One region of the Formivibrio sp. oc-25 genome, then DNA from elsewhere that is predicted to be linked to it. Evidence: predicted binding sites of a transcription regulator. Region 1 holds the regulator's gene; each other region holds the start of a gene.
What was found. Region 1 encodes sigma-54, which starts transcription at its own class of promoters, with help from an activator protein. Its sites were predicted from a motif close to CTGGCACGCTTCATGCTT; they were not measured.

Region 1 (9,768 bases):
CGACAACTCTGCTGCCTCGATTGACCGTATGGCCGGCATGGCACACCAGATCAAGGATACGGTCGCGCAATACCGGATCTGAACATCCGGGCATTCAACCCAAGCCGGCGTCCGAGTGACGCCGGCTTTTTTCTGCCTGCAAAAGCACATGGCATTGCCGGTACAATCAGCACCTTGCCCAATACGGAGTTGCAGATGAACCCGCGCCTGTCCGACGCACGCGCCACACTCGCGCTCGCTTGGCCGATCATGGTCACGCAATTGGCACAGGTGGGCACCGGCTTTGTCGATGCCACCATGGCAGGGCACTACTCGGCGCTTGATCTGGCCGCGATTTCGGTCGGTGGATCGGTTTGGATTGCACTGATGCTGACATTGATCGGTTTCACCCTGGCAGTCAATCCGCTGGTGGCGCATTGCGTGGGTGCCGATACGCTTGATGAAATCCCTGGCATCGTGCAGCAAGGTTTATGGCAGAACCTGTTTTTTGCAGTCTGCGGCATTGCCATCGGCTGGCTGGTGGCCCCCTACTTTCATCTTTCCGGACTAGAGCCGGAAAGCGCAGAAAAAGCCGGCAGTTTTTTGCGTGCCGTGGTCTGGGGCTTGCCGGCACTGGCGATCCATCGGGTACTGGCCGGTTACAGCGCCAGCCTGAATCAAACCCGGCCGATGATGTTCATTGCACTGTTTGGCCTGACACTCAACATCCCGGTCAATTGGATACTGATCTACGGCAAATTCGGCTTCCCGGAACTGGGTGGCGTGGGCTGCGGTTACGCTACGGCAATCTGCATGTGGATCAGCGCCATCATGCTCGCACTGTGGATTCGTCTGACACCTTGCTACCGGCGGACAATGCCGCTCGCAAACTGGCGCCCATGGGATTGGTCGCGGCAAAAGCAACTCTGGCACCTGGGCTTGCCCATCGGTTTTGTGTTTCTGGTCGAGATCAGTGCTTTCAGCCTGGTAGCGCTGCTGATCGCCAGACTGGGCACGGTGCCGGTTGCAGCCCACCAGATCGCACTCAACTTCACCAGCCTGGTCTTCATGATCCCTTCCGGCCTCAGCCATGCCCTGACCGTACGCGTGGGACAGTCACTAGGTGCAGGCCGGGCTGACCTGGCGCGCAAGATCGGCAACAACGGCATTGCCCTGGGCATTGTGTATGCGTTGTTCTCCGCCGCGCTCATCAGCGGATTGCGCCAACCCATCACCGCGCTCTATAGCGACGATGCCAGCGTACGCGCTGTGGCAGGCCAGCTCTTGCTCTATGCCGCCATATTCCAGCTGGGGGATGCCACTCAGGTCATCATTGCCGGAATTTTGCGCGGCTATAAGATCACCCAATGGCCACTGTTAATCTTTATCGGTGCATTCTGGATTCTGGGATTGCCACTGGGCTATACCTTGGCATTTCACCACCATCAGGGAGCGGCCGGATTCTGGCAATCATTGCTGCTCGCGCTGGCAGCCCTTTCCAGTCTGCTGTATTGGCTTTATCGCCGGGAAAGCCTGCGCCAACTACACATAAACACTTGACGTACCATCATCGCCCCAGCGCTGCATCAAGCGATGCGGCACGCCCAACTGGTCAAGGATCCGCGCCACGACGAAGTCGACCAGATCCGCAATCGATTGGGGATGGTGATAAAACGCCGGATTTGGCGGCAGAATCACCACACCCAAGCGCGCCAGCTTGAGCATGTTTTCCAGATGAATCACTGAAAATGGCGCTTCGCGCGGCACGATCACGAGCTTCTTGCCCTCCTTGATCATCACGTCAGCCGCACGCTCCAGCAGGTTTTCCGACATACCCCCTGCGATCGCCGCCAATGCCCCCATGGTACAGGGACACACCACCATGCCATCTCCAGGATTCGAGCCGGATGCCATCGGCGCAAACCACTCCTGCTGGCCCCATACCTGCAACTGCTTTTCATCTGCCACGGCATAGCGCATCCGCAACTGATTGGCCAGCTCAGCCGGTCTGGATGGCCAGGTTTCACCCAACTCCTGCCGGGCAACAATTTGTGCGGCCTGGGTATACAGCAGATGAACCTTGCAGCCAGACGCCAACAGGCACTCCAGCAGGCGCAGGCCGTAAGGCAGACCTGATGCACCGGTGAACGCCACAGTAATGGTTTTCATGTTGTTTTTCCTCCGGCCAGCAATCGGGCCGCAATCAATCCATTTACAAGGCCAAACACCAAAGCAGCCACGGCAAACACGGGCAGCAGATAGATCAAGCCATTATGCGGAATCAGCCATAGCCGCGCGAGCAGCAGTTGCCCGCCAATGTGCGCAAAGGCCGCCAGTACCGAAATGGTTACCAGGCCAAACCAGCGTCTGGGCAACCTGCATGCCGCAGCCAGCACCAGCAAGCTGGTCATGGCTCCCGTCAGGCTCATGGCGAATCCGGGAGAGAACACGCCACCCAGTGCAATTCCGGCGCCCAGAACTCGCAGCAAGGTCACCCATACGGCGGCATGCCAGCCCAGTCGCTCCAGTGCCAGCAGCGTGACAATATTGGCCAACCCGGGCTTGATCCCCGGAATGGGCGATGGAATGCCAGCCTCTGCAACAGCCAGCACGATCGCCAGCGCAGCCAGTCGCGCAATGCGCAAATCTTCCGCACCAGCCTTGATCCGGACCACATCGGTTCGGTTGGGAGTCACTTCGCTGTTTTCACACATACCTATCAAAATGATTACATTTTCGGCATGGATCTTGCTGGAAATTTAAATATTCATCAACGCAGGATATGATCATGACCAATCCGGACATTGCCAAGACGCTTGCCAGGAAAAAACGCATCATCAGCGAAGTCGGAAGCCAGATTCACGACATTGTCGAGGATAGCCTGTGGACACACTACCATCAGCTCCCCGTGCTCAGCGAGCAAATCCAGACATTGATGGCTGACCTGGAAAAATATCGGAACGAACATCCAACCACATGAACAAACGCCATGCCAGCTGGATTGTGCAGAACATAGGCTCTGTTGACGTTTGATTGCCTTTTACGCAAGCCCGCCAACTTGCCGGGACGAGAAGCCAAGCGCAAGCAATACTGGTGTATTGCGAGCATTGGCGACAACGCATCCGGCAAGATTGGCGGACTTGCCCTTCGGGCGGCTGGGTCTTTTGCTCCATTACGGCGTTATTTCCCACTTGCGGTACCCGTACCGCGGCCTGGGAAATGCCTTGTACTGGAGCAAAATACCCCAGCCGCGTAAAAATTAATCAAATGTCAACAGAGCCTAATAGTTCAGACTGTCATAAGGCAGGGGCTGGGTACCCACCAGCGTAATACTGGTCCGGTTAGGCAGGCAAATGGCTGTCTGGCCAGCCGCAGACAACCAGCCGGCCTTGACACAATACTGCCGTGGACTGGGATCCCTGGCAATGCGCACCTGGCCATTATTGATCTCGACCACCGTGGCACCGAGCGGTCCATGTGCTTCAACAATGCGCGGCGCATCAAGATCATATTCGCCAAACAGTTTGCCATCCTGATAGATGCGCACACGCGCTGCCCGGTCGTGTTGCCACGCCAGCGGAATCAATGCGACAACCAACAGGCTAGCCAGTATCAATACCAGCCAGTCTCCCGGCCGCAGCAAGCCCAGCCAGCCGCGCCAGTGACCTGGCTGCCAGTCAGCCGGGGTGGGATTCACCGGTTTGTGCATGCGAAATTTGCGCCAGCTCGCGATGGCGTACCAACACCTGCCAGCGCGTCTGGAAATGACGCCCGAGTTGTTCGGCAAGATAAACGGAGCGATGCTGCCCACCGGTACAGCCAATCGCCACCGTGACATAGCTGCGCTGGTCCTGCTCGAAGATGGGCAACCAGCGTTCCAGCAAAGTCCGGATATCCTCGCCGAACAAGCCCACCTGCGAATGGGATTGCAAGAATTCGATCACGGGCGCATCGAGCCCGGTCAGCGGCCGCAGAGGAATTTCATAAAAGGGATTGGGCAGGCAACGTGCATCGAAAGCGAAATCGGCATCCAGCGCCAAGCCATGCTTGAACCCGAATGATTCAAAAATCACGGTCAGGCGCGAACGATCCAGTGCTACCACCTCGCGTATCCAGCGATGCAATTGGCGCGCACTCAGGCCGGTGGTGTCGATCACATGCCCGACCTCGCGAATCTCACCCAGAATCTGGCGCTCCAGCTGTATGCACTCGCTGATCGTCAGGGTGCCCTGAGAAAGCGGGTGGCTGCGGCGGGTTTCCGAATAACGCCTGATCAGGGTTTCGTCCTGCGCTTCCAGATACAACAGACGAAAGTCACGTCCGCTTGAGCGCAGCACTTCGATCTGTTGCGGCAGGGAAGACAAGTTATGGGCACTACGTGCATCAACGCTGATAGCCAGCTTGGGATAACCGTCGCGATCCAGTAGCGAGGCTGCCTGGGTCAACAAGGGTGCAGGCAGGTTATCGAGACAGTAATAACCCAGATCTTCCAGTGATTTCAGCGCCACACTCTTGCCGGCGCCGGAAAGCCCGGAAACCAGCACGACCTGCTGCCCGGTGTTCATTCACCCATTTCCATGAATTTCTGGTGGCGCTCGATGAACTCGCGCGTCGAATCGATGCCACGTAGTTGCAGGATATAGTTACGTACAGCAGCCTCCACCAGCACCGCGAGGTTACGGCCGGCAGCCACCGGAATCACCAGTTTACGTACCTGCACGCCCAGAATTTCCTGGGTTGCGGCCTGCATTTCCAGGCGATCGATCGGTGCCAGGGTTTCACCGCTGGCCTTGGCCAGATGGATGATCAGACGCAGATTCTTGCGTGGACGCACTGCGGTTTCGCCAAAAATCGAGCGAATATTGAGCACCCCGATACCCCGCACTTCCAGAAAATCACGCAGCATCGGCGGGCAACGGCCTTCCAGCGTTTCCGGATTGGTGCGATAGACCTCGACCACATCATCAGCAACCAGACCATGACCCCGCGAGATCAATTCCAGCGCCAGCTCGCTCTTGCCCATGGCTGATTCGCCCGTCACCAGCACGCCCATTTCCAGCACATCCAGGAATACGCCGTGCAGATGGGTGGAAACCGCCAGTGCCTTGGAAAGATAGAAGCGCAAAACCTCCATCAGGTAGGGCGACAATTCCGGCGAGGTCAGCAGCGGTACATGATGCCGTTCCGCTGCATCCTTGAGAACATCCGGCACCTGCTGGCCATTGGCCACGATCATGGCGGCCATGTCGTTAGCGAACAGGCGGTTCATCCCTTCCTGTTGCGACTCGGGCGAAAGGCCGGCCAGGTAGGCGATCTCGGCCACGCCGAGCACCTGAATCCGATTGGGGTGGACAAAATTCAGATGGCCCACCAGAGACAGCAACGGTTTCTGTTCTGATGCGTCATTGGAGAGCAGGTTGTTGGCGCCGGATTGGCCCGCCACCCAGGTTAGCCGCAGCTTCTCGGCGTTATCGATAAATAGCTGCCTAACTGTAATCTGCGGCATAAGGTTCCCACGTGGAGATCAGTTTCCATGCTTCACCGGCATCACTCACAGCCAGCAATTGATCCCGCATCTGTTTGTCGGAAAAAAGTTGTGCCAGTTCCGAGAGAATTTGCAGATGCAGATCCGTGGCGTTGGCCGGAGCCAACATCACAAAAATCAGCGAAACCGGCTTGCCATCCGGTGCATCGAACGGAATCGGCTCCTTGAGCCGGACAAAGGCGCCCGTTGCCTCTTTCAGCCCCTTGATGCGCCCGTGCGGAATGGCCACACCCTGACCAAGACCGGTCGAGCCCAGTTTTTCCCGGGCAAACAGGCTGTCGAAAATCACGCTGCGCGCAATACCGTGGCTGTTCTCAAACAGAATGCCGACGTGTTCGAACACGCGTTTTTTACTGCCGACCTCCAAATCCAGGAAAATATTGCTGGACGGGAGGATCTTGTTGATCAGGCTCATGGCTGGAATGGATCAGGTTCAAATGTTAGATATTGTAACGCAAAGAAAAACGGGAACGACTCGCGGCGTTCCCGTACCTTGCCCGCTGCTGGATTATTCAGCAACTTCTTGATGCTTCATGCTCTCATTACGGTGATTCTGGATTTTCTCCTTGTGCTTGACGATCTGGCGATCAAGCTTGTCGGCCAGCAAATCAATGGCCGCATACATGTCCGCATCGATCGACTCGACATGAATATCCTTGCCGCGCACATGCACGGTAGCCTCAACTTTTTGCTGCAACTTGTCCACGGAGATGATCACGCCCACATCGATGACGTTATCAAAGTGACGCGTCACGCGTTCGAGCTTGGCAATGACGTAGTCACGGATCGCCGGGGTTACTTCCACATGATGGCCGCTAATGTTGAGGTTCATGGTACGTCTCCTTATGATAAGCCTGACAAGGCCTTGTACTTACAAGCTCTTGCGCTGGTTGACGGGAGGAATCAGCAATGCCTCCCGGTATTTGGCAACGGTTCGTCGCGCAATCACGATCCCTTGCTTTGCGAGTTCTTCACCTATCGCCCCATCGGACAGGGGCTTGTTCTTGTTTTCATTCTGGACCAGTTTCTTTATCAGCGCCTTGATTGCCGTCGCCGAACACTCTCCGCCCGCTTCGGTTTCAACGTGGCTGCCGAAGAAATACTTGAACTCCAGCAAACCGCGCGGCGAGAGCATGAACTTCTGGGTCGTCACCCGCGAAACCGTTGATTCATGCAAGCCCAGCTGTTCGGCGATATCGCGCAGCACCAGCGGCCGCATTGCTTCTTCGCCATGTTCAAAAAAAGCCCGTTGCCGCTCTACGATTGCCTGACCCACCCGCAGGATGGTCTGCCCGCGCTGTTCTACACTCTTGAGCAGCCAGCGAGCTTCCTGCAGCTGTGTCGCCAATCCTGCGCCGCTTTCCTGTTGCAGGATACGGGCATACATCTCGTTCACTCGCAGCTTGGGCATCGCGGACTCGTTCAACCGCACGCGCCAGGCACCACGATAACAATCAACGATCACATCAGGGACGACATAACGCGGGGAGTCTGCGGACCAATCCGCACCGGGACGGGGGTTGAGCCCCGTGATCAAGGTTTGTGCCTCCCTCAGGCATTCATCACCACATTGCAGCTGCCTTTTGATTCTAGTGTAGTCGCGCGCAGCCAATAAATCGAGATGATCGCGCACGATATCAAGCGCCAACTGCCTGGCTGGGCTTTGCGGTTGCTGCAACAACTGCAACCGCAGGCATTCGGACAAATCGCGCGCACCCACGCCGATGGGTTCAAGCTGTTGCAGATAGGCCAAGGCAATGGCGAGATCGTCCTCGTCAATTTCCATTTCCTCGCGTACATCCAGCGGCACCTGCGACAGGATTTCCTCAAGCTGCTGCGTCAGCAGGCCATCATCATCCAGTGCATCGATCAGGAGTTCAAGCAAAGCCCGTTCGCGCGGCGCCAGTGGCAACAGGCCGGCCTGGGCAATCAGGTGTTCACGCAAGCTCAGGCTTTGTGCCACATTGAGCGCAGGATCATTTTCGTCATCATCACTGCGACTGTTACCGCTGCGCACATCATCCCAGCGCAACTCACCCGCTTCCATTTCCGGCGCTTCGCGCTCGGATTCCGCAGCAGGCGTATCGCTCTGGGTGGATTCATGCTCCCTGTCCGCCGCCCCCTCCTCTCGCTCGAGCAGTGGGTTTTCCGCGAGGAAGCGCTCGATTTCCTGCTGGAAATCAAGGGTAGAGAGTTGCAGCAACTTGATCGATTGCGCCAGTTGTGGCGTCAGATTGAGCTGCTGCGCAATGCGCAATTGCAGGGATTGTTTCATTACTGCTTACATTCTGAAGTGTTCGCCAAGGTAGACCTTGCGCACACTTTCATTGTTGACAATATCATCCGGCGAGCCGGACGCGATGACTTCACCGCTGGAAATAATGTAAGCCCGATCGCAAATTCCAAGTGTTTCGCGAACATTGTGGTCGGTGATCAACACACCAATCCCGCGCTCTTTCAGGAAGCGCACGATGCGCTGGATATCCATCACGGCAATCGGATCCACACCGGCAAATGGCTCATCCAGCAAGATGAAGCGCGGACTGGCGGCCAGGGCACGGGCTATTTCGGCACGGCGGCGCTCGCCGCCCGATAGGGCCAAGGCGTTGCTGTCACGCAGATGTCCGATATGCAGGTCGTGCAACAGATCATCCAGGCGCGTTTCAACTTCTTCCGGCTCGATCTCCTGCAACTCCAGCACTGCCCGAATATTCTCGGCGACCGTCATCTTGCGAAAGATCGAGGCTTCCTGCGGCAAGTATCCCAACCCCAAACGGGCGCGCTTGTGAATGGGCTGGCGGGTGATATCCACGCCATCGAGCTCGATCTTGCCGCCATCAAGTGCCACAAGCCCCAGAATCATGTAGAAACTGGTGGTCTTACCCGCGCCATTGGGCCCCAACAGGCCGACAACCTCGCCGCAGGCAATTTCCAGCGAGACATCTCGCACCACGGTACGCTTGCGGTAGGCTTTGCTCAGATGTTCGGCCTTGAGCACACTCATTGCGCAGCCTTCCCGTCTGTCGTTTCTTTCTTTTTCGGGGTAATCGTAATGTTCACACGACCGCCCGGATTGCTTTTGACCTGATACAGCTCGGAATTCAGGTCATAAGTGATATGGTCGCCCACCACCACATCCTGATTCTTGCGTACCCACGCCTTGTCGAACAGCTGCAGGAAACCCTTTTTGCCGTCGTAATCGAATCTGAGTGATTCGGCTTCCAGCCAATCCGGGCTCTTGTCGAGCTTTTGGCGAAACCGTACCGGCTTGCCCTCACCTTGCGCGAACTGATTGCCCTCGGCATCCTGGCTGATCACCAGCTTGTCGGCGCGAATCGTCATCGACCCCTGCACCACCACCACATTGCTGGTACAGATGCTTTTCATGGTTTTCTGGTCGAAATCACAGTGGTCTGCCGTGATATTCATCGGCTTCTCGCGGTCTGCCTGTTCGGCCATGGCGGGAAGACTAAGGCTGCACGCTGCGGCGAGCGCCATCATTACGTTTGTTCGGAACATAAGTCATGCTCACTTGGGAAAGAAGTTCCAGCGATTCTTCGCGGTTGTTTGCCACAAAGCCCACGGCACGGGCACGATGCGCCCCCATGTCCGCAGCGACTGGCGCACTGGAGCGTGCAATCTGTTTTTGGGTATCGACGTACATGTCACGGGTACGGATGACCAATTCGGCATTGCGGCCATCCGGCTCGCGACGCATTTCCACCGCACCGTAAAACCAGACTTCGGTTGCACGATTGATGGCTTTGGCTTGCTCGCCAGTCAGCCTCAGCTTGGGCTGACCCGGTTTGGTCTGCTCCAGCTGCGGCTGTTCGAAAAACATGGTGTCGTCCTGCGGCAGATGCCTGGCTTGCGTCGCAGTCAATACCGACACCAGATTGCCTTGCTCGTCAAAACGCTGCACACGCACCGATTCGGCAAGCAGATCCGGCCGGGTGGGCACACTGGCCCGCACGGCTTCCGGCAAATCCGTGGCGCGATTCAACAGCCAGATCAGCCCTCCTAGCAGGGCAGCCAGCAGAATCGGCATCCAGCGCGTCAGACGTGCGGTCATCGCCATGCTCAACGCAGATAATGAGCCAGCATCGGCTCCAGTGTACCCTGGGCCTGCATGACCAGATCGCAGACTTCGCGCACGGCCCCGCGCCCACCTGGCAAACCGGTCACATAGTGGGCATTCAGACGCACCAGCTCCGGCGCATCCGACACCGCCACCGCAAAGGCCA
Region 2 (9,768 bases), on a different contig from region 1:
GTGGACCGGTTTTTACCTGGTGCGTAACAAGCAACTCGTACTTGGGCCGTTCCAGGGGCCGATCGCGTGTTTTCGCATCGCGCACGGACGCGGCGTATGTGGTGCTGCCTGGGCACGCAATGAAACCTTGCTGGTGCCCGATGTCGAGGCTTTCCCCGGCCACATTGCCTGCTCGTCGCTGTCGCGTTCTGAAATCGTCGTACCCTTGCGCGACACCAGTGGCGAGGTGATCGGCGTGCTGGATGTGGATTCGATCAGGCTCGCCGATTTCGACGAGGTGGATCAGGCGTGGCTGGAGAAGGTGGCGGCGCTGGTGATGATTTGATTTCCCCCTCTCTCCCGACCTCTCTCCCCGATGGGGCGAGAGGAGTTTTCGCCTGCTGATGGTTTGACCCCCCTCGCCCGCTTGCGGGAGAGGGGCTGGGGGAGAGGGTGGGTTGCTACCAACAGGAGCTCTCATGCAAATTCCCGCTATCACCGCCTATCTGAATGGCCGCTACGCCCCGCTGGCCGAGTTGCAGGTGTCCGTGCTGGATCGCGGTTTCCTGTTTGGCGATGGCGTGTACGAGCTGGTGCCTGTGTACGACCGCCAGCCGTTCCGCCTTGATGAACATTTGCGCCGGCTGGCCAGCAGTCTGGCAGCTGTGCGCATCGATGACCCGCTCTCGCCCGACGCATGGCGGCTGATGGCGCGCACGCTGATCGAGGCGCAAGCGTTTGCCGATCAGTCCCTGTACATCCAGGTCACGCGCGGACCGGCCTGGCCGCGCAATCACGCCTTTCCGCAAGAAGTCACACCGACTGTATTCGCTTATGCCGAGCCACTGATTCCACCACCACCGGAGCAGGTGGCCACCGGCATTACCGCAATCACGGCTGAAGATATTCGCTGGCAGCGCTGCAATATCAAGGGTTGTTCGATGCTGGCCAACGTGCTGTTGAAGCAGATGGCCGCCGATGCTGGTGCGGGCGAAGTGATCATGCTGCGCGAAGGCGAATTGATCGAAGGCGGCGCGAGCAACGTATTTATCGTGCGCGATGGGGTGATCCTCTCGCCGCCGCCATCCGGGCGTATGCTGACCGGCATCACCTACGATGTGGTGCGGGAACTGGCACAGGCGCACGGCATGCCACTGGCCCTGCGCCGAATCAGTGAGGTGGAATTGCGTGCCGCCGATGAGGTGTGGATCACGTCATCGAGCAAGGAAATTCTGGCCGTGGTCGAACTCGACGGACGGCCGGTTGGAAACGGCGTGCCCGGCCCCATTTATCGACGCATGTATGATTATTACCAGGCATTCAAGGTCGCAAAAATGCGCCCGCAAGCCTGATTTTCAAGAAACGCAAAACAATGACCCAAACACCCAAACTCCAGGACCTGTTGCAATTCCCCGCACTGATCCCCGTCAAGGCTGTCAGCCACAAGGGCGTGCCGGCAGAAACCTTCCGCCTGGAAATGATCGATCTGACCGTGCGCCATGTGCCGGGTTTTTCGGCCGAGCTGATCTCGATTCGCGCCAGCAGCAGCGGCAACTACTATGCCGTCACCCTGTCCGCCACGTTCGTCGATATCGATCAGTTCCATGCGCTGGATGCGGCGTTGAAGCAGCACCCGCTCGTGAGGATGGTGCTGTGATGCATCGTGAGGTGTCAGGTGTGAGGTGTGAGGTGTGGGGCGAGCAGGGTGATGCAGAGGTTTTGCACCTCACTCCTCACTCCTCACTCCTTACCCGAAAGCTCGGCCTGGTCGATTACGTTCCCACCTGGCAGGCGATGCAGGCTTTCACTGCCGCGCGCGATGAAACCACGCAGGATGAACTGTGGCTGCTCGAGCATCCGCCGGTCTACACGCAGGGCCAGGCGGGCAAGCCCGAGCATGTGCTCAATCCCGGCGATATTCCTATCGTGCAGATCGATCGCGGCGGGCAGGTGACTTACCACGGCCCTGGCCAGTTGATCGCCTACCTGATGCTGGATCTGAAGCGCCACAAGCTGGGCGTGCGCGAGCTGGTGCGCAAGCTCGAGCAAAGCGTGATCGACGTGCTGGCTGGCTACGATATCGAAGCCTATGGCAAGGTAGACGCACCCGGCGTGTATGTGATGCGCGAGGACGGCGAAGCCAAGATTGCTGCGCTGGGCCTGCGTATTCGCAATGGCTACAGCTATCACGGACTTTCGTTCAACGTGAACATGGATCTGGAGCCGTTCAGCCGCATAAACCCCTGTGGCTACGCGGGTTTGCAGGTGGCGCAGCTGGCGGATTATGGTTTTATTGACGAGACACCGGCCAGCGTCGCCGATAGAATTTCGAGAAGCATTCTCAACAATTTAGGCTTATAGCCTTCTCTTCACCCAAAAGATCGTAGGACGGCTTTCAACCCGTTAGTGTTGCAGCATTTAGATAGCTGGTTGACGGACTAAAGTCCGTCCTGCGGCATGACGGAATTGGGGTAAAAGAGCGGGGCAACATTCATCGCGCACAGGAACGCACAATGACAGCAGAAAACAAGCCCGCCGGCGCCGTTGCCGGTGTCAAGCTCAAGGGTGAAGCCAAGACCGCCCGCATCCCGATCAAGGTGGTGCCGCTGGAGCAGAAGCTGAAAAAGCCGGAATGGATTCGTGTGCAGGCGCCCACGTTGAACGGCCGCTTCTACGAGATCAAGGAAATCCTGCGCAGCCAGAAGCTGCATACCGTGTGCGAAGAGGCTACCTGCCCGAATATCGGTGAATGCTTTGGCAAGGGCACGGCCACCTTCATGATCATGGGCGACATCTGTACCCGCCGCTGCCCGTTCTGCGATGTGGGCCATGGTCGCCCCAATCCGCTCGATGCGAACGAGCCGCAGCATCTGGCTGAAACCATCGCTGCGCTCAAGCTCAAGTACGTGGTGATCACCTCGGTCGATCGCGACGACTTGCGCGATGGCGGTGCGCAGCATTTTGTCGACTGCATCACCAAAACCCGCGAGCTCTCGCCCGCAACCCAGATCGAAGTGCTGGTGCCCGATTTCCGCGGACGCATGGATATCGCACTGGATATCTTCGCCACCGGCTTGCCCGATGTGATGAACCACAATCTGGAAACCGTGCCGCGTTTATACAAGCAGGCCCGCCCCGGTGCCGATTATGCTCACTCGCTGCAACTCTTGAAGGATTTCAAGGTGCGCTTCCCGAATGTTCCTACCAAGTCCGGCATCATGGTTGGCCTGGGCGAGACGGACGAGGAAGTGTACGAACTGCTGCGCGACATGCGCGCGCACGATATCGACATGCTCACGCTGGGCCAGTACCTGCAGCCTTCCAATGGCCACCTGCCGGTGTTGCGTTATGTCGAGCCGGCGCAGTTCAAGCGCTTCGAGGAATACGCCTACGAAATCGGCTTCAAGCATGCTGCAGTCGGGGCGATGGTGCGTTCCAGCTACCACGCCGATCAGCAAGCGCACAAAGCAGGCGTGTAATTCTCCAGTAGCGAGAATCGACAGACAGTTCCCTCTCCCCAGCCCTCTCCCGTAAACGGGAGAGGGAGCATCAGTGTTTGGTTTCAAGCCCCTCGCCCGCCCGCGGGAGAGGGGTTGGGGAGAGGGTAATCAGCCGGCGCTTGCTTACTTTCTGGAGAAAACAATGAATTACCGGCAACTTGGCAAGACAGGCTTCAGTGTTTCGGAAATCGGGCTCGGCACCTGGCAGGTCGGTGGCACCTGGGGCCAGCCATTCGATGCAGCGCTGGCCGAGCGCACGCTGCTCGCCGCCATCGATAAAGGCGTGAATTTCATCGATACGGCCGACGTCTACAGCGGTCAGCAGAGCGAGCGCGTGGTGGGCAAAGTGGTCAAGGCGCGGCGCGATCAACTGTTCATCGCTACCAAGGTAGGCCGCCGCCTGAATCCGCACGATGCCGCCGGTTACAACCCGCAGAATATCCGCCAGTTCGTGGAAGAAGCCTTGGTCAATACCGGGCTCGATACACTTGATCTGGTGCAGCTGCATTGCCCGCCCACGCCGGTCTACGCCAAGGCCGAAGTGTTCGGCGAACTCGCCAAGCTGAAGCAGGAAGGCAAGATCCGCCACTTCGGTGCCAGTGTCGAAAAAGTGGAAGAAGCGCTGCAGGCCATCCAGTATGAAGAGCTGGCCACCATCCAGATCATCTTCAACATGTTCCGCCAGAAGCCGATCGATGCCTTTTTTCCGGACGCTCAGCAGAAGAACATCGGCGTGATCGTGCGCGTACCGCTTGCCAGCGGCCTGCTTACCGGCAAGATCACGCGCGATACGCAATTCGGCCCCAAGGATCACCGCAGTTTCAACCGCAACGGCGAAGCGTTCGACAAGGGCGAAACCTTCTCCGGCGTGGATTTTGAAACCGGCCTCGCTGCCGTCGAAGCACTCAAGCTGTACTTCCCTGCCGACCCGGGTCTGGCTGCGTATGCCCTGCGCTGGTGCCTGATGTTCGATGCCGTGAGCACGGTCATCCCCGGCGCCAGCCGCCCGGATCAGGCTGAGCGCAACCTGATCGCCAGCGGTTTGCCCGCGCTGACCAACACCCAGATGGCCGCCGTGGCCGATGTCTATGAACGGCTGATCAGGCCGCAGGTGCATGCATCCTGGTAATCATTTTGGCCCCTTCTCGCAGCAGCAGAAGGGGCCTATAACCATAAAACAATAAATCTCTACACTGGAGTAACCATGCGTGACTCACTTCCCCGCCACCAGCTCAGCATGACCGTGCTGATGACCCCGGACATGGCCAATTTTTCCGGCAATGTGCATGGCGGCTCGCTGCTCAAATTGCTCGATCAGGTGGCCTACGCCTGCGCCAGCCGCTACGCCGGCACCTATGCCGTTACGCTTTCAGTCGATAGCGTGCTGTTCAAGCAGCCGATCCACGTTGGCGAACTGGTCACCTTTCTGGCCAACGTCAACTACACCGGCCGCACTTCGATGGAAGTCGGCATCAAGGTCATCGCCGAGGATATTCGTAACAACTCGGTGCGCCACACCAACAGCTGCTTTTTCACCATGGTGGCCATGAACCCGGACGGCAAACCGGCTGCGGTACCGCCGCTGAGCCCGGATACGGACGATGCACGCCGGCGCTGGAAGGAAGCCGAGGTCCGGCGCGCACTGCGGCTGAAAAAGTGAGTAGCCGCCGAAGAATGTCGGAATCGTAGATGTTGACCCTGCGCAAACTGGCAATAAGTGACGAAAATTGTCACTCATTGATCCAGGCAGGGCAAAGAAAAAGGGCCGTAGCGCGAAGCTGCAGCCCTTTTGCATTTTTGGTGCCGTTGAAGTGAATCGAACACTCGACCTACTGATTACGAATCAGTTGCTCTACCGACTGAGCTACAACGGCGCGGGAGCGGATTCTACCGCGAACCGGGCGGTTTGTGAACAATCCGGACTTGGCAGTGCTGCCTGCATCTGGCTTGTACATAAAAATCGAGCGATCTCCATGATCTGGCACGCTGTTTGCGTTATGGTTGGCACGTCGCAAAGGCGGCAAGTTGACTAATCCAAAGGGGAACACTATGAAACGCATGCAAAAAGGTTTTACCTTGATCGAACTGATGATCGTGGTCGCGATCATCGGCATTTTGGCTGCGATTGCGCTGCCGGCTTACAATAACTATCGTGTCAGATCTGCAAATGCTGCATGTTTGGCAGAAGGGACCGCGTACGTCAAAAATGCAATTGCTGCTATCTATGCAAGCATGAGTGTTCCTGCTTTCGATAACAGTGCTTGCCAAACCACGACCGATACCATAACGGCAGCTTCCGGTACTTGGGATGTTGTTCCCGCATCGCCGGGTACTGGCACGGTGACGTGTCAGCTGGATACAGGTAATTGCTCGCATTCCTAAAATTGGGTGCTGAAACAATAGGCCTCGCTTCGGCGGGGCTTTTTTGTACTATGCCCACCCAATAGGGGGATGGCCATGACACGTAGGCAACAAGGATTTACCTTGATTGAACTGATGATTGTTGTCGCTATCATCGGCGTTTTGGCTGCGATTGCGCTGCCGGCCTACAATGGTTATCGGATTCGTGCAGCGGAGTCTTCCTGCTTGTCCGAAGCCGTGGCGTATACCAAGCACGCACTGTCTGCTGTCTATGCCAATTCCACGATTCCGTTGCCGGCCAACAACGCCTGCACCAATATCTCTCAATTGACCAATGTTTCCGGCGCATTGAGCCCCACCTCCTCGACCATCACGCCGCGCACGCCTGGTCAGAGATCCATCTTGTGTGATAACGCCAACGGCAACTGCACCATCCAATAAATGAATGTCGCATCCTTAAAAATTCGCCATGACCCTAATCCGCTCTGAAAATACCTCAAACCGTGGTCTGCTGCTGTGGAGCTTGCTGCTGTGCGTGGGCTGGCTGTTGCCAATACACAATGTACCGTGGGCTGCTTTTCATACCGATGCCTGGATCACTTTGATATTGTTGGCTGCAGCCGGTGTGATGGTTGTCCGCTCCCCTGACAGGGTGAATCTTCATGGCATCGTCATTTTTGTTGCCGGGATGTTGGGGGTGGTCTGGTTGCAACGTGCCTTCGGGCTGGTGCTGGAAACCGGCAATGCCTGGATGGGCACAACCTATCTGCTCGGCCTGCTGCTGGGCTTGCTGGTGGGTGCTTGCTGGGAAAGCAGGCTGCCCGGGCAATTGGCTGATGGCCTCTTTAGTGCGGTTGGCATAGCTGCAGTGGTATCGGTCGGTATTCAGCTGCACCAGTGGTGGGGTGGCGAGGCCTCATGGTTGATGGCCGGCAATCCGTCCCGGCCTTTTGCCAATCTGGGCCAATCCAACCAGATGGGGACTTTCCTGTTGTGGGGTCTACTGGCGCTGGCATGGGGGGTATTGCGGGGGAAAGTGGCTACGGTGCTGGCGCTGTTGCTGGCTGCCTGGCTGCTGTTCGGGCTGGCGCTGACGGGGTCGCGCACGGCGTGGATCGCCGTGGTGCTGCTGGTTGCCGCTGCCTGGCTCTGGCGCCGGCACTGGCCGCAGCCGAGATTTCCCTGGGTGGTAACAGGCCTGGCTTTGTATTTCGCTGCTTGTGTGGCCGTGGTGATTACATTGCAACAAGCAGCTCCCTCACTGGATACGGTTACCCGGCTGCAGGGTGAACCGCGCTTTGCTGCCTGGACGTTGTTTGTCGATGCTGTATGGCAGCGCCCCTTCTTTGGCTACGGCTGGAATCAGACCCTTCTGGCACAAGGGAACGTGGCGCTGGAGCACCCCCCGCTTTCCATGTTTTACAGTTATTCCCACAACCTGTTTCTGGATCTGGTTTTGTGGTGCGGTATCCCGTTGGGCTTGCTGGTGGCCGGATTGCTGCTGCACTGGATGTGGCTGCAAATCAGGTCCGTTCGCTCGGCCGAGCATGCGGTGCTGGTGTTGTTTGTGCTGGTTGCAGCCAATCATGCCATGTTCGAATATCCGCTTTATTACGCCTATATCCTGCTGCCGGTCGGGCTGGTGATGGGCGCACTCAATGTGCGGGCTGGCATGCAGCCAGTCTGGCAGATGCCGCGTGGCATTTTTGCATTGCTTTGGTTAAGTGGCGCTGTACTGTTTGCGCTGGTGGTCCGGGATTATTTTCAGGTGGAAGCACGCTATGGCGCACCAGTTCCGGAGGCTCAAGACAAGGCAGCTGCGCCATCTTCCGATTTGTTGCTGCTTACCCAGTGGCAGAGCTATTTTGAGTATTCCAGGCTTGTTCCGAAGGCCGGTATGACCGAGGCCGAGCTGGACCGGGCGCGCATGCTGACTGCGCTAAATCCGAACAACATCAGTTTCACATTCAAACTTGCCATGTCACTGGCTTTGAATGGCAAGCCACAGGAAGCGGGAGACTGGCTGGAAAAATTCTGCAGGATGGCACCTCATCACTATTGTGAAGCGGTAAAAGGTCAATGGATCAAGGCAAAACAGGGCAGGCCTGAACTGGCTTCCGTGGTGTGGCCTGCATTACCTGGTGCCGTTAAGCCGGAATAGGCACGTTCGCCCGAAGCAAGGCTCGGGTGAGCCTCCTTGAATGCGCCGAAAGATGGATTTTCGGTACTTGCGGTATCATTGCCCGATTCCGTATTCCTGTTTCCGTGTATGTCCCCTATCAAACTGATCGTCGGCCTCGGCAACCCCGGGGCCGAATATGCACAGACCCGGCACAATGCCGGGTTCTGGTTTGTCGATGAACTGGCGCGCAGCGCCGGTGTTTCCCTGCGGCACGAGTCCAAATTCCACGGCTTGGTGGCCAAGGTCCGGCTGGATGGGCGCGAGGTGTGGCTGTTGCAGCCACAAACCTTCATGAACCGCAGCGGCCTTTCCGTGGTGGCGCTGGCGCAGTTCTACCGCATCCTGCCCGATGAAATCCTGGTCGTGCATGACGAGCTGGATATTCCGGCCGGGCAGATCAAGCTCAAGCAGGGCGGTGGCAATGGCGGGCACAATGGCCTGAAGGATATCCAGGCACATCTTTCTACCCCGGCATTCTGGCGCTTGCGCGTGGGTATCGGCCATCCGGGCAACAAGGCCGAGGTGGCGAGTTTCGTGCTCAAGCCGGCCCGGCGCGAAGAGCAGGAATTGATCGACGAATGCCTGAATCGCGCGCATATCGTGCTGCCGAAAATTCTGGCGGGCGAGACGGGTGCGGCGATGCAGTTGCTGCATACCGACGAGACCAAGAAACGGCCAAACAAGCCGTTGGCGGAATGATCCCTCCCTCGCGAGCGGTCGTAGGACGGGTTTTAACCCGTCATCCACCATGCTTTCAAACATACTGTTGACGGACTGAAGTCCGTCCTACGGTCTCAATTCTGGTGGGAAGCGTGAATTTATTGGAAAAGGAACCGCCATGCAGACCATCCTGATCGCCAACCCGAAGGGCGGCAGCGGCAAATCCACGCTGGCGACCAACCTGGCCGGTTATTTTGCCTGGCAGGGTGAACAGGTGATGCTGGGGGATCTGGACCGGCAGCAAACCTCGCGCCACTGGCTGCGCTTGCGCCCGGACAATTTTCCGGCCATCACCGGTTGGGAGCTGAAAGACCGTGAACCAGCGCGCCCTCCCAAGGGCACCACGGTGGCGGTGCTGGATAGCCCGGCGGGCTTGCATGGCAAGAAGCTGGATCAGGCGCTGAAGGTGGCTAGCCGCATTCTGGTACCGGTACGCGCCGGGTTCTTTGACATGTGGGCGTGCGAGGATTTCTTTCGGCAACTGGCCGAAGAAAAGGCCGTGCGCAAGGGTGTGGTCGAGGTGGCGGTGGTTGGCATGTGCGTGAATCCGCGCACGCGCAGCGCGCAGGAACTGGATGATTTCCTTGCGCAGTTTGCATTGCCGGTGCTCACGCATCTGCGCGAAACCCAGTTGTATATCCAGCTGCAACCCAAGGGCTTAACCCTGTTCGATCTGCCGCGTCTGCGTTATGCGCGCGATTACCAGGAATGGCAGCCGCTCTTGGATTGGCTGCAGAGATAATCCATCCACCCTCTCCCCAGCCCTCTCCCGCAAGCGGGAGAGGGAGCCGCTATTCCTCTCGCCCGCCGGGGAGTGGGTGATTTTGCTCCTCTCGCCCGTTTACGGGAGAGAGGCTGGGAGAGAGGGCGTGTCTTTTTTGAATCAAACCATTGAATGAGTCCTAACGTGAGCAACAAAATCCCCGTCAATCTGGTCACCGGTTTTCTTGGCGTGGGCAAGACCACGGCCTTGATGCGTTTGCTGGCTGCCAAGCCGGCGGATGAATACTGGGCGGTGGTGGTCAA
Region 3 (9,768 bases), on a different contig from region 1:
GCTCAAGGGTTATGCCGAAGCGCAGACAGTGTTCCAGGGCGTGATCGCCGAGCATGAGCTGGTGCTCGACGCCTATGATTGGCTCGCGCGCACGCAAAGTGCGCAGGGTGATGATCTGGCCGCACTGGAGGTGCTGAAGCAGGCTGCGCAACGATCGCCCTTTGTGATCAATCGCCAGCGCGACTTGGGCGAATTGGCCTGGCGTGGCGGCGATCTTGCCACGGCGCAGCTTGCGCTGGAAGAAACGGTTCGTCTCTCGCGTTATTCGTTCTGGCGAGATCCGGTGGACCAGGCCCGGCTTGGCCAGGTGCAACTGGCGCAGGGCGATTTGATTGCCGCGCGCAAGACTGCGGCAGAGCTGCGCAAAGTCTTCAAGGATGGCGCAGCGGGGTTACTGGCTGATACGCTGGATGCCGAAGTCTGGCTGCGCCAGGGGGAATCGAAAAAAGCGCGCGATGTGCTGGATCTGGCGTTGCAGAGCATGGCGGGCATGCAGGAACCGCCGGCGCCGGCCATCGGTCTGGTGCTGGCAAGCGCTTGCCTGCATCAGCAACGTAGCGATGTGGCGGACCAGCTTATCCGCACCGTACTCAAGAACAGCCATGATGATCCTGCGGTGCAGGAACGTGTGCGTGATGCCTATCGGCGGGCAGGACAGGAAGACAAGGCGCAGCAACTGATTGCGCAGGTGACGCAGGATATCGTCTCGCTCAACAACGAAGCGGTGCGCATGGCGCAAGCCGGCGAGCTTGGGGCGGCGGCAGAACACTTCATCAAGGCGGTTGCCGATATGCCGGCCAATGTGCTGGTGCTGATCAACGCGGCCAATGCGCTGCTGGCCTGCGTGAATCGCGATGGCTGGCATGAAACCTATATGCGCCAGGCCTGGGAATATCTAACGCGCATTCAGGAAATCGATCCAGATAACGGCCGTGCCTTGCAGCTGACCGAGATTCATCGCCGGTTAGCGGCGCGATTGGGACCGCAAAACAGGGGTGGTACTACCCACCCCTGATGATCTTGGAACTTGTTCATGATCTTGCTGCGAAGCCGTGATCGGAGCTCATGCGCTGCTCTTCACCCCGCTGACAGTTTCTCGCCACAGATCGTGAACAAGTTCTTATACTACGCCTTCCATGCCGAGTTCCTGGATCTTGCGCGTGAGGGTATTGCGGCCCCAGCCGAGCAGTTCGGCGGCTTCGATGCGTTTGCCACCGGTGTAGGCCAGTGCCTGTTCGATTACCACCCGTTCGAATGCCGGCGTGATTTCATCCAGTACCCGGTGTTCGCCGCGTGCCAGACGCCCGGAGATTTCGGCAGCCAGCGCCGCCAGCCAGTTGCCGCTGGCCACGGGGGCCGGGCCGCTTTGTTCCAGCAGTTCCGGCGGCAGATCGTTGATTTCAACCACCTGGCCCGGTGCCATCACCGTGATCCAGTGACAGATGTTTTCCAGTTGCCGCACGTTGCCGGGAAAGGAAAAGCTGGCCAGTTGCGCCATGGCTTCTTCTGACAGCCGCTTGGCTTCGACGCCGAGTTCGGTCGCGGATTTGCTCAGGAAGAAACGCGCGAGCAACGGAATGTCTTCCTTGCGCTCCCGCAGGGGCGGCAGGCGCAGACGAATCACATTCAATCTGTGAAACAAATCCTCGCGGAACTGGCCTTGCTTGACCCGCTCTTCCAGGTTCTGGTGGGTGGCGGCGATCACGCGCACGTTGGCCTTGATCGGTTGATGGCCACCGACCCGGTAAAAGAATCCATCAGACAGCACACGCAGCAGGCGGGTTTGCAGATCTGGCGGCATGTCGCCGATTTCATCGAGAAACAGTGTACCGTTTTCAGCCTGCTCGAAGCGGCCCTGGCGCTTGGCGTCCGCGCCGGTAAAGGCGCCGCGCTCATGGCCGAACAGCTCGGATTCGAGCAGATCCTTCGGAATCGCTGCCGTATTGATGGCGATGAATGGCTTGTTTGAACGTGGGCTGTGCCGATGCAGGGCACGCGCGACCAGCTCCTTGCCGGCGCCCGATTCGCCGGTGATCATCACCGTGGCGGCCGATTGCGACAGGCGGCCGATGGCGCGAAATACATCCTGCATTGCTGGCGCCTTGCCGAGAATTTCCGGTGCGGGCGAGGCAGCTTCGATGGTTTCGGCCTGGCGCTCGCTTTCCTGCAGTGCGCGGCGAACCAGCAGCACCGCCTGGTCGACGTCAAAGGGTTTGGGCAGGTATTCGAAGGCGCCCCCCTGGAAAGCTGAAACGGCGCTGTCCAGATCGGAGTGCGCGGTCATGATGATGACAGGGATTTCCGGCCATTCGCGTTTGACGATTTCCAGGAAGGTCAGGCCTGACTCACCCGGCATGCGCATATCGCACACCACGGCGCTTGGGCGCTCGGTTTCCATGCGCGCCAGCGCTTCGGTGGCGGAAGGGAAGGTGGCGTGATCGATGCCTTCGCGCGTCAGGGCCTTTTCGAACACCCAGCGGATGGAACGATCATCATCAATGATCCAGACGGCTTTCATGTTTACTCCGAATGATGCTTGTCGTTCTGCCAGGCATTGACTGGCAGCAGAATGGTGAAACAGGTATGGCCGGGACGGCTGTCGAATTCGATCATGCCGTGATGCTGCACGATAAAGGTGTGCGCCAGATGCAGGCCGATGCCAGTGCCGCCGGGACGGCCGGAAACCAGGGGATAGAACAGCGTTTCGCGCAGCGACTCGGGAATGCCCGGGCCGTTGTCCACGATCTCGATGCGAAGCGCCAGCGGATAGCGTCGGCGGTTGAGCGTGACCTGGCGCGCAATGCGGGTACGCAGGCAGACTTCGCCAATGCCGCTCATCGCCTGCACGGCATTGCGCACGATATTGAGCACGGCCTGGATCAGCTGTTCGCGGTCAGCAATCAGCGGTGGCAGGCTGGTGTCGTAATCGCGCTTCACCGCCAGCCCGTTGGGGGTCTCGGCCTGAACCAGGCTGCGTACGCGTTCCAGCACTTCATGGATGTTGAGTTCGGTTAGTTTGGGCAGGCGGTGCGGGGTCAGCAGGCGATCCAGCAGCCCTTGCAGGCGCTGCGATTCCTCGACGATGACCTGGGTGTATTCCTTCAGGCGTGGATCGGGCAGCTCGTGCGCCAGCAGCTGGGCAGCCCCTTGAATGCCGCCAAGCGGATTCTTGATCTCGTGCGCCAGATTGCGGATCAGTTCGCGGTTGGCCTGCTGCTGCGCCTGCACGCGTTCTTCATTGGCAATGCGGCGTTGCTGATCGATATGGCGAATTTCCAGCACGAAAGCCGCCTGCGATGCTTCGATCGGCGTCACGGTCAGCGTGATGTACATCTCGCCTTGCGGGCCTTCCACGGCCAGCTCGTGTTCGGTGATCGAGATGTTGTCACGCTGGGCGGTCAGAAAGGCTTGGGTAATCGGCGAAGCCGGACCGAAGCAGGCTGCCAGTGTCAGTCCTTCGCAATCGCGCAGGGTGAACAGGCTTTTGACTGCCGGGTTGGCATAGGTGATTCGGCCATCGGTTGCGATGGCAAGTACTGCGGCATCCAGAAATTCAAGTCCGGCAAATGCGCTGTGGCTCATGGCGCTGCGCTCCTTAGGTTTGCCTGTATGAAAGCAAAAGATGGGCCAGCCCGTATAAACGCAGCAAAATCGCTTGCTGGAGCCCACCCCTGCGCTTGCTGCGAAACCGTGAACAGGTTCTCAAATCCGCATGTGTTCCCTGTGCATTCCGTTTTTTACGCGGTGTCTCACCCCGCCGGCGGTTTATCACGACCAGTGATGAACAGTTTTCACGCGATGATTGATTGTGCTTGCACCAGTATAGCGCACCAAAGTGGGGCGATCAGTGCACGTGCGGAGGGCAGGTTTGGCTGTGCCAAATCAGTGCATGGAAGGGCAGGGGCAATCAGCGCAACTTGCCAAGTTCGCTTTGCAGGGCGGCGATGTTTTTTTCATGCAGCAATACACCTTCCCGCAGGCGCCCCAGACGCTCGACATATTGTTGCGGGTTGGATTTGTCCTGTGCGCTGCGCTGGGCTTCGGCGTTGGTCAGTTCCTGCTTGCGCTCGTTCAGCAGGCGCTGCTCGTTGCCGAGTTCATCTTCCAGAATGCGGCGGCGGTTGAGGTCACGCTCTTTCTGGGTGCCGGCATCCACGCGCGGGAAGGATGAAGGCGATACCGTGCTGCGTGATGGTGCGGGCGCGGAGAGGCTGGGTGCGGCAGAGCGGGCTGTTGCGCGCGTGGGTTCGATCAGGATGCGTTGCGCACCCCTGACCGGTGCATTGGTAAAGGTGATGTTGCCGTGCTCATCGACATGCTTGTAGATGTCGGCCCATGTCGGGGCGGCAAGTACAAACAGCAGCGGCGTTAAATGGCGTAGCTTCATCATGGATCGAGAGTAGCACAGGGCCCTCAATGCTGTCAGTCGGGCTGTCGATTGTCGCTGTGGCCCAGTGATTTGTCGGGCACGATCAGATCGCGGATGCGCTGCTTGATTTCCTTGGCTTCAGGAAAGCGTTGTTCGGTCTTGCGGTCCCAGATGATGGTGTCGTTGCAGCTCACCACAAAAACGCCACCCGTTCCGGGTTGCAGGGCAACTTCGCCCAGTTCTTCGCTGAAGGTGGTCAACAGTTCTTGCGCCAGCCAAGCGGCGCGTAGCAGCCAGTTGCAACGGGTGCAGTAGTGGATAACCACGCGGGGTTTGTCTGTGCTGTTCATGACGATTTCCTCAGAGCCTGTTCACGATCATTTTACCGCAGCGTTCTGTGCAGTGCCGGATAGAGGCCAAGGCACAAACCGTGCCGTGGTACGTGTACCACAAGCGGTTTGTAACGCCGGCGGCTGCCGGCAATGCCCGGAACCCGCCGGGCCAGGCAGGAAAATGGCCATCCACTGCATTGAACGTCTTGGAAATAACCCGTTATTGCCAGCGTCGTTCGCCTTGTGGCTAACCCTTTTCCTGTCTGGCGCTGCGGTGAAAAGATCGTGAACAGGCTCTCAGGTTGGCAGGCCAAGTATGCGCAATTCCAGATGCGAGTGCCGGTCGTTGCCGTGATGTACGCCATGCCAGCCCAGTGCGCGAGCAGCCTGCACGTTGTGTTCGACATCGTCGATGAAGACGAGTTCTTCGGGTTGCAAGTCCGGCAAATCGCGCGCGATGCGATCGAACATCAGGCGGTAGAAAGCCGGATCGGGCTTGATCAGGCCGATTTCGCCCGATACCAGAATGTCGCGGAAACGGCTAAGCAGCGGGAAATTGGCGCGCGCATAGGGGAAGGTTTCCGCCGACCAGTTGGTGAGCGCATACAGCGGGATGCCTGCAGCATCCAGTGTTTCCAGCAGCGCCAAACCATCCGGCAGCGTGCCGGCGAGCATCTCGGGCCAGCGCGAGTAGAACGCCTCGATCAGGTTGGCGTGCTCGGGGAATTGCCGCACCAACAGCGCCGTGCCCTCCGCAAGCGATCTGCCGGCATCCTGCTGCACATTCCAGGTGCTGTTGCAGACATGTGTGAGGAAATAGCGGCGTTCATCCGCATCCGGGATTAGCGCACGGTAGACATATTCGGGGTTCCAGTCGACCAGAACTCCACCCAGGTCGAATACGACGGCGCGGATAGACATGATGGCAGCCTGCGATAAAAAAGGGATTCTACGAAAAACAAAGCCCCGTGCCGAGACACGGGGCTTTGCGACAGCGGTAATCCGAGTGGATTACAGGCTGTAGTACATGTCGAACTCAACCGGGTGAGTCGTCATGCGGGTACGGTTCACTTCAGCCATCTTCAGTTCAAGGTAGGCGTCGATGAATTCGTTGCTGAACACGCCGCCACGGGTCAGGAACTCGCGGTCTGCGTCGAGTGCAGCCAAAGCTTCTTCCAGCGAGGCACACACGGTCGGGATCAGCTTGTCTTCTTCCGGCGGCAGATCGTACAGGTTCTTGTCGGCCGGATCGCCCGGGTGGATCTTGTTCTGGATACCATCCAGACCGGCCATCATCAGGGCGGAGAAGCACAGGTACGGGTTGGCCAGCGGATCCGGGAAGCGGGTCTCGATACGGCGAGCCTTGTCGGACTGCACGTGCGGAATGCGGATCGAAGCGGAACGGTTGCGAGCCGAGTAGGCCAGCTTGACCGGCGCTTCGTAGTGCGGAACCAGACGCTTGTACGAGTTGGTGCCCGGGTTGCAGATGGCGTTCAGTGCCTTGGCGTGCTTGATGATACCGCCGATGTAGTACAGGGCGGTGTCGGACAGGCCGGCGTAGCCGTTGCCTGCAAACATGTTCTTGCCATCTTTCCAGATCGACTGGTGCACGTGCATGCCGGAACCGTTGTCGCCAACGATGGGCTTCGGCATGAAGGTGGCGGTCTTGCCGTACTGGTGAGCCACGTTGTGGATCACGTACTTCATGACTTGAGTCCAGTCAGCACGTTGTACCAGGGTGCTGAACTTGGTACCGATTTCGCACTGGCCGGCGGTAGCCACTTCGTGGTGGAACACTTCAACCGGGATGCCCAGCTCTTCCAGGATCAGCACCATGGTGGCGCGGATGTCTTGCAGGCTGTCAACCGGCGGAACCGGGAAGTAGCCGCCCTTGACCATCGGACGGTGACCGGTGTTGCCACCTTCGAATTTTTCGCCGGTGGCCCAGGCAGCTTCTTCGGAATTGATCTTCACGAAGCAACCGGACATGTCGGTGTTCCAGGTGATGCTGTCGAAGATGAAGAATTCTGGTTCCGGACCGAAGTAGGCGGTGTCGCCAATGCCGGTGGACTTCAGGTAGGCTTCAGCGCGCTTGGCGATGGAACGCGGGTCGCGGTCATAGCCCTTGCCGTCGGACGGTTCGATCACGTCGCAGGTGATGAATACGGTCGGTTCGTCGAAGAACGGGTCGATCTTGGCGGAAGCGGGGTCCGGCGACAGCAGCATGTCGGAAGCCTGAATGCCCTTCCAGCCAGCGATGGAGGAGCCATCGAAAGCGTGGCCGTGTTCGAACCACTCTTCATCCACAACGTGGGACGGTACGGTTACGTGTTGTTCTTTGCCACGGGTGTCGGTAAAACGCAGGTCAACGAACTTGATATCGTTTTCCTGGATAAGCTTGATTACGTCGGCTGCCGCCATGTTTGATTCTCCTTGTTGAGAGACTGAAATTTGATCTGATTCAATAGACGCCGAAACATCGCGCAGGCGCTCGGCGCGTTATGCAGCAGAATTCATGCCAGCTTTGTGCATTGGGCGTCGCTATTGTGCCACAAGGACTTAGCCCGCTGCACGAGCCAATCCATGCACCAATTTATGACATTTGATTTGATCTTGCACTGTTTGGGTGCGTTTCGGCCGGCTGTCATTTTTGCTGGTAAGCATTTCCGTATCGAACGATAAAATAAAACAAGAGCCCAACAAGCCTGGCCGGATAAACGGCATATTCAATGAATAATGGAGACACACCGCAATGAGCCAACTCGCCCACATCCTGCAACTTGCCCGTGAACGGGCAGACGATTTCGATTTGCCTTATTCCGGTGCGGTCACGCCGCAAGAAGCCTGGGCACTGATGCAGGGCCTGCCCGGCGTGAAGATTGTCGATGTCCGCACACAGCCGGAATGGCAGTTTGTCGGTGTCGTGCCACAGGCGGAACTGATCGAATGGAAACGCTATCCGCTGATGAGCTTGAATCCGGATTTCCTGACCCGGCTCAAGGCCGTGGTGGATCGTGAAAGCATGGTGCTGTTTCTGTGTCGCTCAGGCGTGCGCTCGCACGAGGCAGCAGCGCTGGCGGCGCAGCATGGCTATACCGAGTCCTACAATATTCTGGAAGGTTTCGAGGGCGACAAGGACGAGAATCAGCAGCGTGGCAAGTGCAATGGCTGGAAGGCTGCGGGGCTGCCCTGGATAAACATGTAGGGTTTCCCTCTGTCCTGGATCTATTGCAACAGATCCAGGGCAGCTCTTGGCTAAGCCCGGTGTAGAATTCGCCCTTTCAAAATTTCGCAGGGTCGTGTCATGCGCCTCGCCATTTTTGGCAATCCGATTGCCCAAAGCAAATCTCCGCTTATCCAGACGGCCTTTGCTGCCCAGTTTGGCCTCAAGGATTTCGAGTATGGCCGTATCCTGGCGCCGCTCGATGGTTTTGAAGCTGCCTTGCGCCAGTTCATTGCCGAGGGCGGCCAAGGCGGCAATGTCACCGCGCCGTTCAAGGAAGAAGCCTTCCGGCTGTGCGATCGCCTGAGCCCGCGTGCGCAGGCCGCACAGGCGGTGAATACGCTCAAGCTCGAAGCGGATGGCACGCTGGTGGGCGACAATACCGATGGCATCGGTCTGGTCATGGACCTGCGCCGATTCTGCCTGCTGGTGGGTAAGCGCGTGCTGTTGCTGGGTGCTGGCGGCGCCTCGCGCGGGGTGATCCTGCCGCTGGCGGCTGACTTGCCGGCCGAGATCGTGATTGCCAATCGTACCGCCAGCAAGGCTGCCGATCTGGCCAGTCAGTTCAGTGCGCAGATCCGCGTACCGATCAGTGGGGTGGGGCTCGATCAGGTCGAAGGTGCCTTTGACGTGATCATTGATGCCACCTCCGCCAGCCTGGGTGGCCAGGCGTTCCCGCTGCCAGCCAGCGTGTTTGCGCCGGGCTGCGTGGCCTACGAGATGGTCTACGGCAAAGGGGAAACCCCCTTCATGCAACGTGCCCAGGAAGCGGGCGTGACGCAACGGGTCGATGGCCTGGGCATGCTGGTATTCCAGGCCGTGGAAGCCTTCGAGGTCTGGACCGGCTTGCGTCCGGATGCCCAGCCGGTCTTCGATCTGTTGCGTGCTGCCTGATGGCGCGTCGCAAGCTGACGTCTGCCGGCTGGATTGCCCGGATACTGTTGGCAATCCTGCTGCTTTTCCTGTGCTGGAATGTCTGGATTCTCGGCCATGTACTGTGGTGGCGCAGCCATAATCCGTCCGAGACCGCATTCATGGAAGAGCAACTGGATCGCCTGCAGCAGAAAAGGCCCGACGCTGAATTGCGCCACAAATGGGTGCCGTACAACCGCATCTCGGGGCATCTCAAACGCGCGCTGGTGGCCAGCGAAGATGCCAAATTCCTCGAACATGAAGGTTTCGACTGGGAGGGTATCCAGCTTGCCTGGGAAAAGAACCTGAAAAAGGGGCGTATCGTTGCCGGCGGTTCGACCATCAGTCAGCAATTGGCCAAGAACCTGTTTCTTTCTTCCAAACGCACCCCGTGGCGCAAACTGGAGGAAGCCCTGATCACGGTGATGCTGGAGGCGGTCATGGATAAACGCCGTATCTTCGAGATCTATCTCAATGTCATCGAGTGGGGCAATGGCGTATTCGGGGCGGAAGCCGCTGCGCGCCACTATTTCCGCAACAGTGCATCCACGCTGACCCCGGCACAGGCCGCCCGGCTGGCGGCGATGGTGCCCAACCCGCGCTATTACGATACCCGTCGCAATGATTCGAGAATGCTGCGCAAGGCCAGCATCATCCAGCGGCGCATGTCTTACGTCGATGTGCCTTGAATCGGATCACCTATCAGTTTGGCCCGATGGCAGCTATAGCTGAGAACAGGTTCTGAAATCGGGCAGGTTGAACGGAACGCGCAATGAGCATGTTGATGATAGGGGTCATCCTGGCCGTGCTGCTGGCCGTGGGTTTGCTGGCGATCTTGCTGCTGCGGCAGTTGTTGCGTGAGCAGCCGGCAGATAGGCCGGCCGGTGTGCGCCTGGGTGCCACCGTGCCGCCCGTGGTGACGGCAGCACTGC

Region 2: AC0KVQ_RS04165 (pilin) is a predicted target of sigma-54. The motif match lies at 5,458-5,475, and genes of this name have one in related genera.
Region 3: glnL (nitrogen regulation protein NR(II)) is a predicted target of sigma-54. The motif match lies at 3,614-3,631, and genes of this name have one in related genera.

Annotation. Positions count from the first base shown of each region.
Region 1 is NZ_JBVVOL010000011.1:13,646-23,413, reverse strand. Features, by position in the region: gene AC0KVQ_RS09265 (methyl-accepting chemotaxis protein) at 1-82, shown strand, start outside; gene AC0KVQ_RS09260 (MATE family efflux transporter) at 196-1,539, shown strand; gene AC0KVQ_RS09255 (flavin prenyltransferase UbiX) at 1,522-2,148, opposite strand; gene AC0KVQ_RS09250 (Gx transporter family protein) at 2,145-2,675, opposite strand; gene AC0KVQ_RS09245 (CCE_0567 family metalloprotein) at 2,768-2,959, shown strand; gene AC0KVQ_RS09240 (NusG domain II-containing protein) at 3,260-3,688, opposite strand; gene rapZ (RNase adapter RapZ) at 3,657-4,544, opposite strand; gene hprK (HPr(Ser) kinase/phosphatase) at 4,541-5,485, opposite strand; gene ptsN (PTS IIA-like nitrogen regulatory protein PtsN) at 5,466-5,939, opposite strand; gene hpf (ribosome hibernation-promoting factor, HPF/YfiA family) at 6,033-6,356, opposite strand; gene AC0KVQ_RS09215 (RNA polymerase factor sigma-54) at 6,396-7,799, opposite strand; gene lptB (LPS export ABC transporter ATP-binding protein) at 7,806-8,528, opposite strand; gene lptA (lipopolysaccharide transport periplasmic protein LptA) at 8,525-9,025, opposite strand; gene lptC (LPS export ABC transporter periplasmic protein LptC) at 8,994-9,596, opposite strand; gene AC0KVQ_RS09195 (KdsC family phosphatase) at 9,605-9,768, opposite strand, start outside.
Region 2 is NZ_JBVVOL010000004.1:128,546-138,313, forward strand. Features, by position in the region: gene AC0KVQ_RS04125 (GAF domain-containing protein) at 1-325, shown strand, start outside; gene AC0KVQ_RS04130 (D-amino acid aminotransferase) at 459-1,331, shown strand; gene AC0KVQ_RS04135 (YbeD family protein) at 1,352-1,636, shown strand; gene lipB (lipoyl(octanoyl) transferase LipB) at 1,774-2,340, shown strand; gene lipA (lipoyl synthase) at 2,493-3,458, shown strand; gene AC0KVQ_RS04150 (aldo/keto reductase) at 3,622-4,608, shown strand; gene AC0KVQ_RS04155 (acyl-CoA thioesterase) at 4,684-5,139, shown strand; tRNA gene AC0KVQ_RS04160 (tRNA-Thr) at 5,278-5,353, opposite strand; gene AC0KVQ_RS04165 (pilin) at 5,529-5,861, shown strand; gene AC0KVQ_RS04170 (pilin) at 5,937-6,281, shown strand; gene AC0KVQ_RS04175 (PglL family O-oligosaccharyltransferase) at 6,310-8,001, shown strand; gene pth (aminoacyl-tRNA hydrolase) at 8,110-8,721, shown strand; gene AC0KVQ_RS04185 (nucleotide-binding protein) at 8,861-9,484, shown strand; gene AC0KVQ_RS04190 (CobW family GTP-binding protein) at 9,650-9,768, shown strand, end outside.
Region 3 is NZ_JBVVOL010000006.1:115,134-124,901, forward strand. Features, by position in the region: gene AC0KVQ_RS05925 (response regulator) at 1-1,015, shown strand, start outside; gene ntrC (nitrogen regulation protein NR(I)) at 1,121-2,518, opposite strand; gene glnL (nitrogen regulation protein NR(II)) at 2,521-3,582, opposite strand; gene AC0KVQ_RS05940 (DUF4124 domain-containing protein) at 3,908-4,390, opposite strand; gene AC0KVQ_RS05945 (Rdx family protein) at 4,423-4,719, opposite strand; gene AC0KVQ_RS05950 (HAD family hydrolase) at 4,999-5,622, opposite strand; gene glnA (type I glutamate--ammonia ligase) at 5,713-7,122, opposite strand; gene AC0KVQ_RS05960 (rhodanese-like domain-containing protein) at 7,454-7,906, shown strand; gene aroE (shikimate dehydrogenase) at 8,006-8,818, shown strand; gene mtgA (monofunctional biosynthetic peptidoglycan transglycosylase) at 8,818-9,525, shown strand; gene AC0KVQ_RS05975 (serine/threonine-protein kinase) at 9,609-9,768, shown strand, end outside.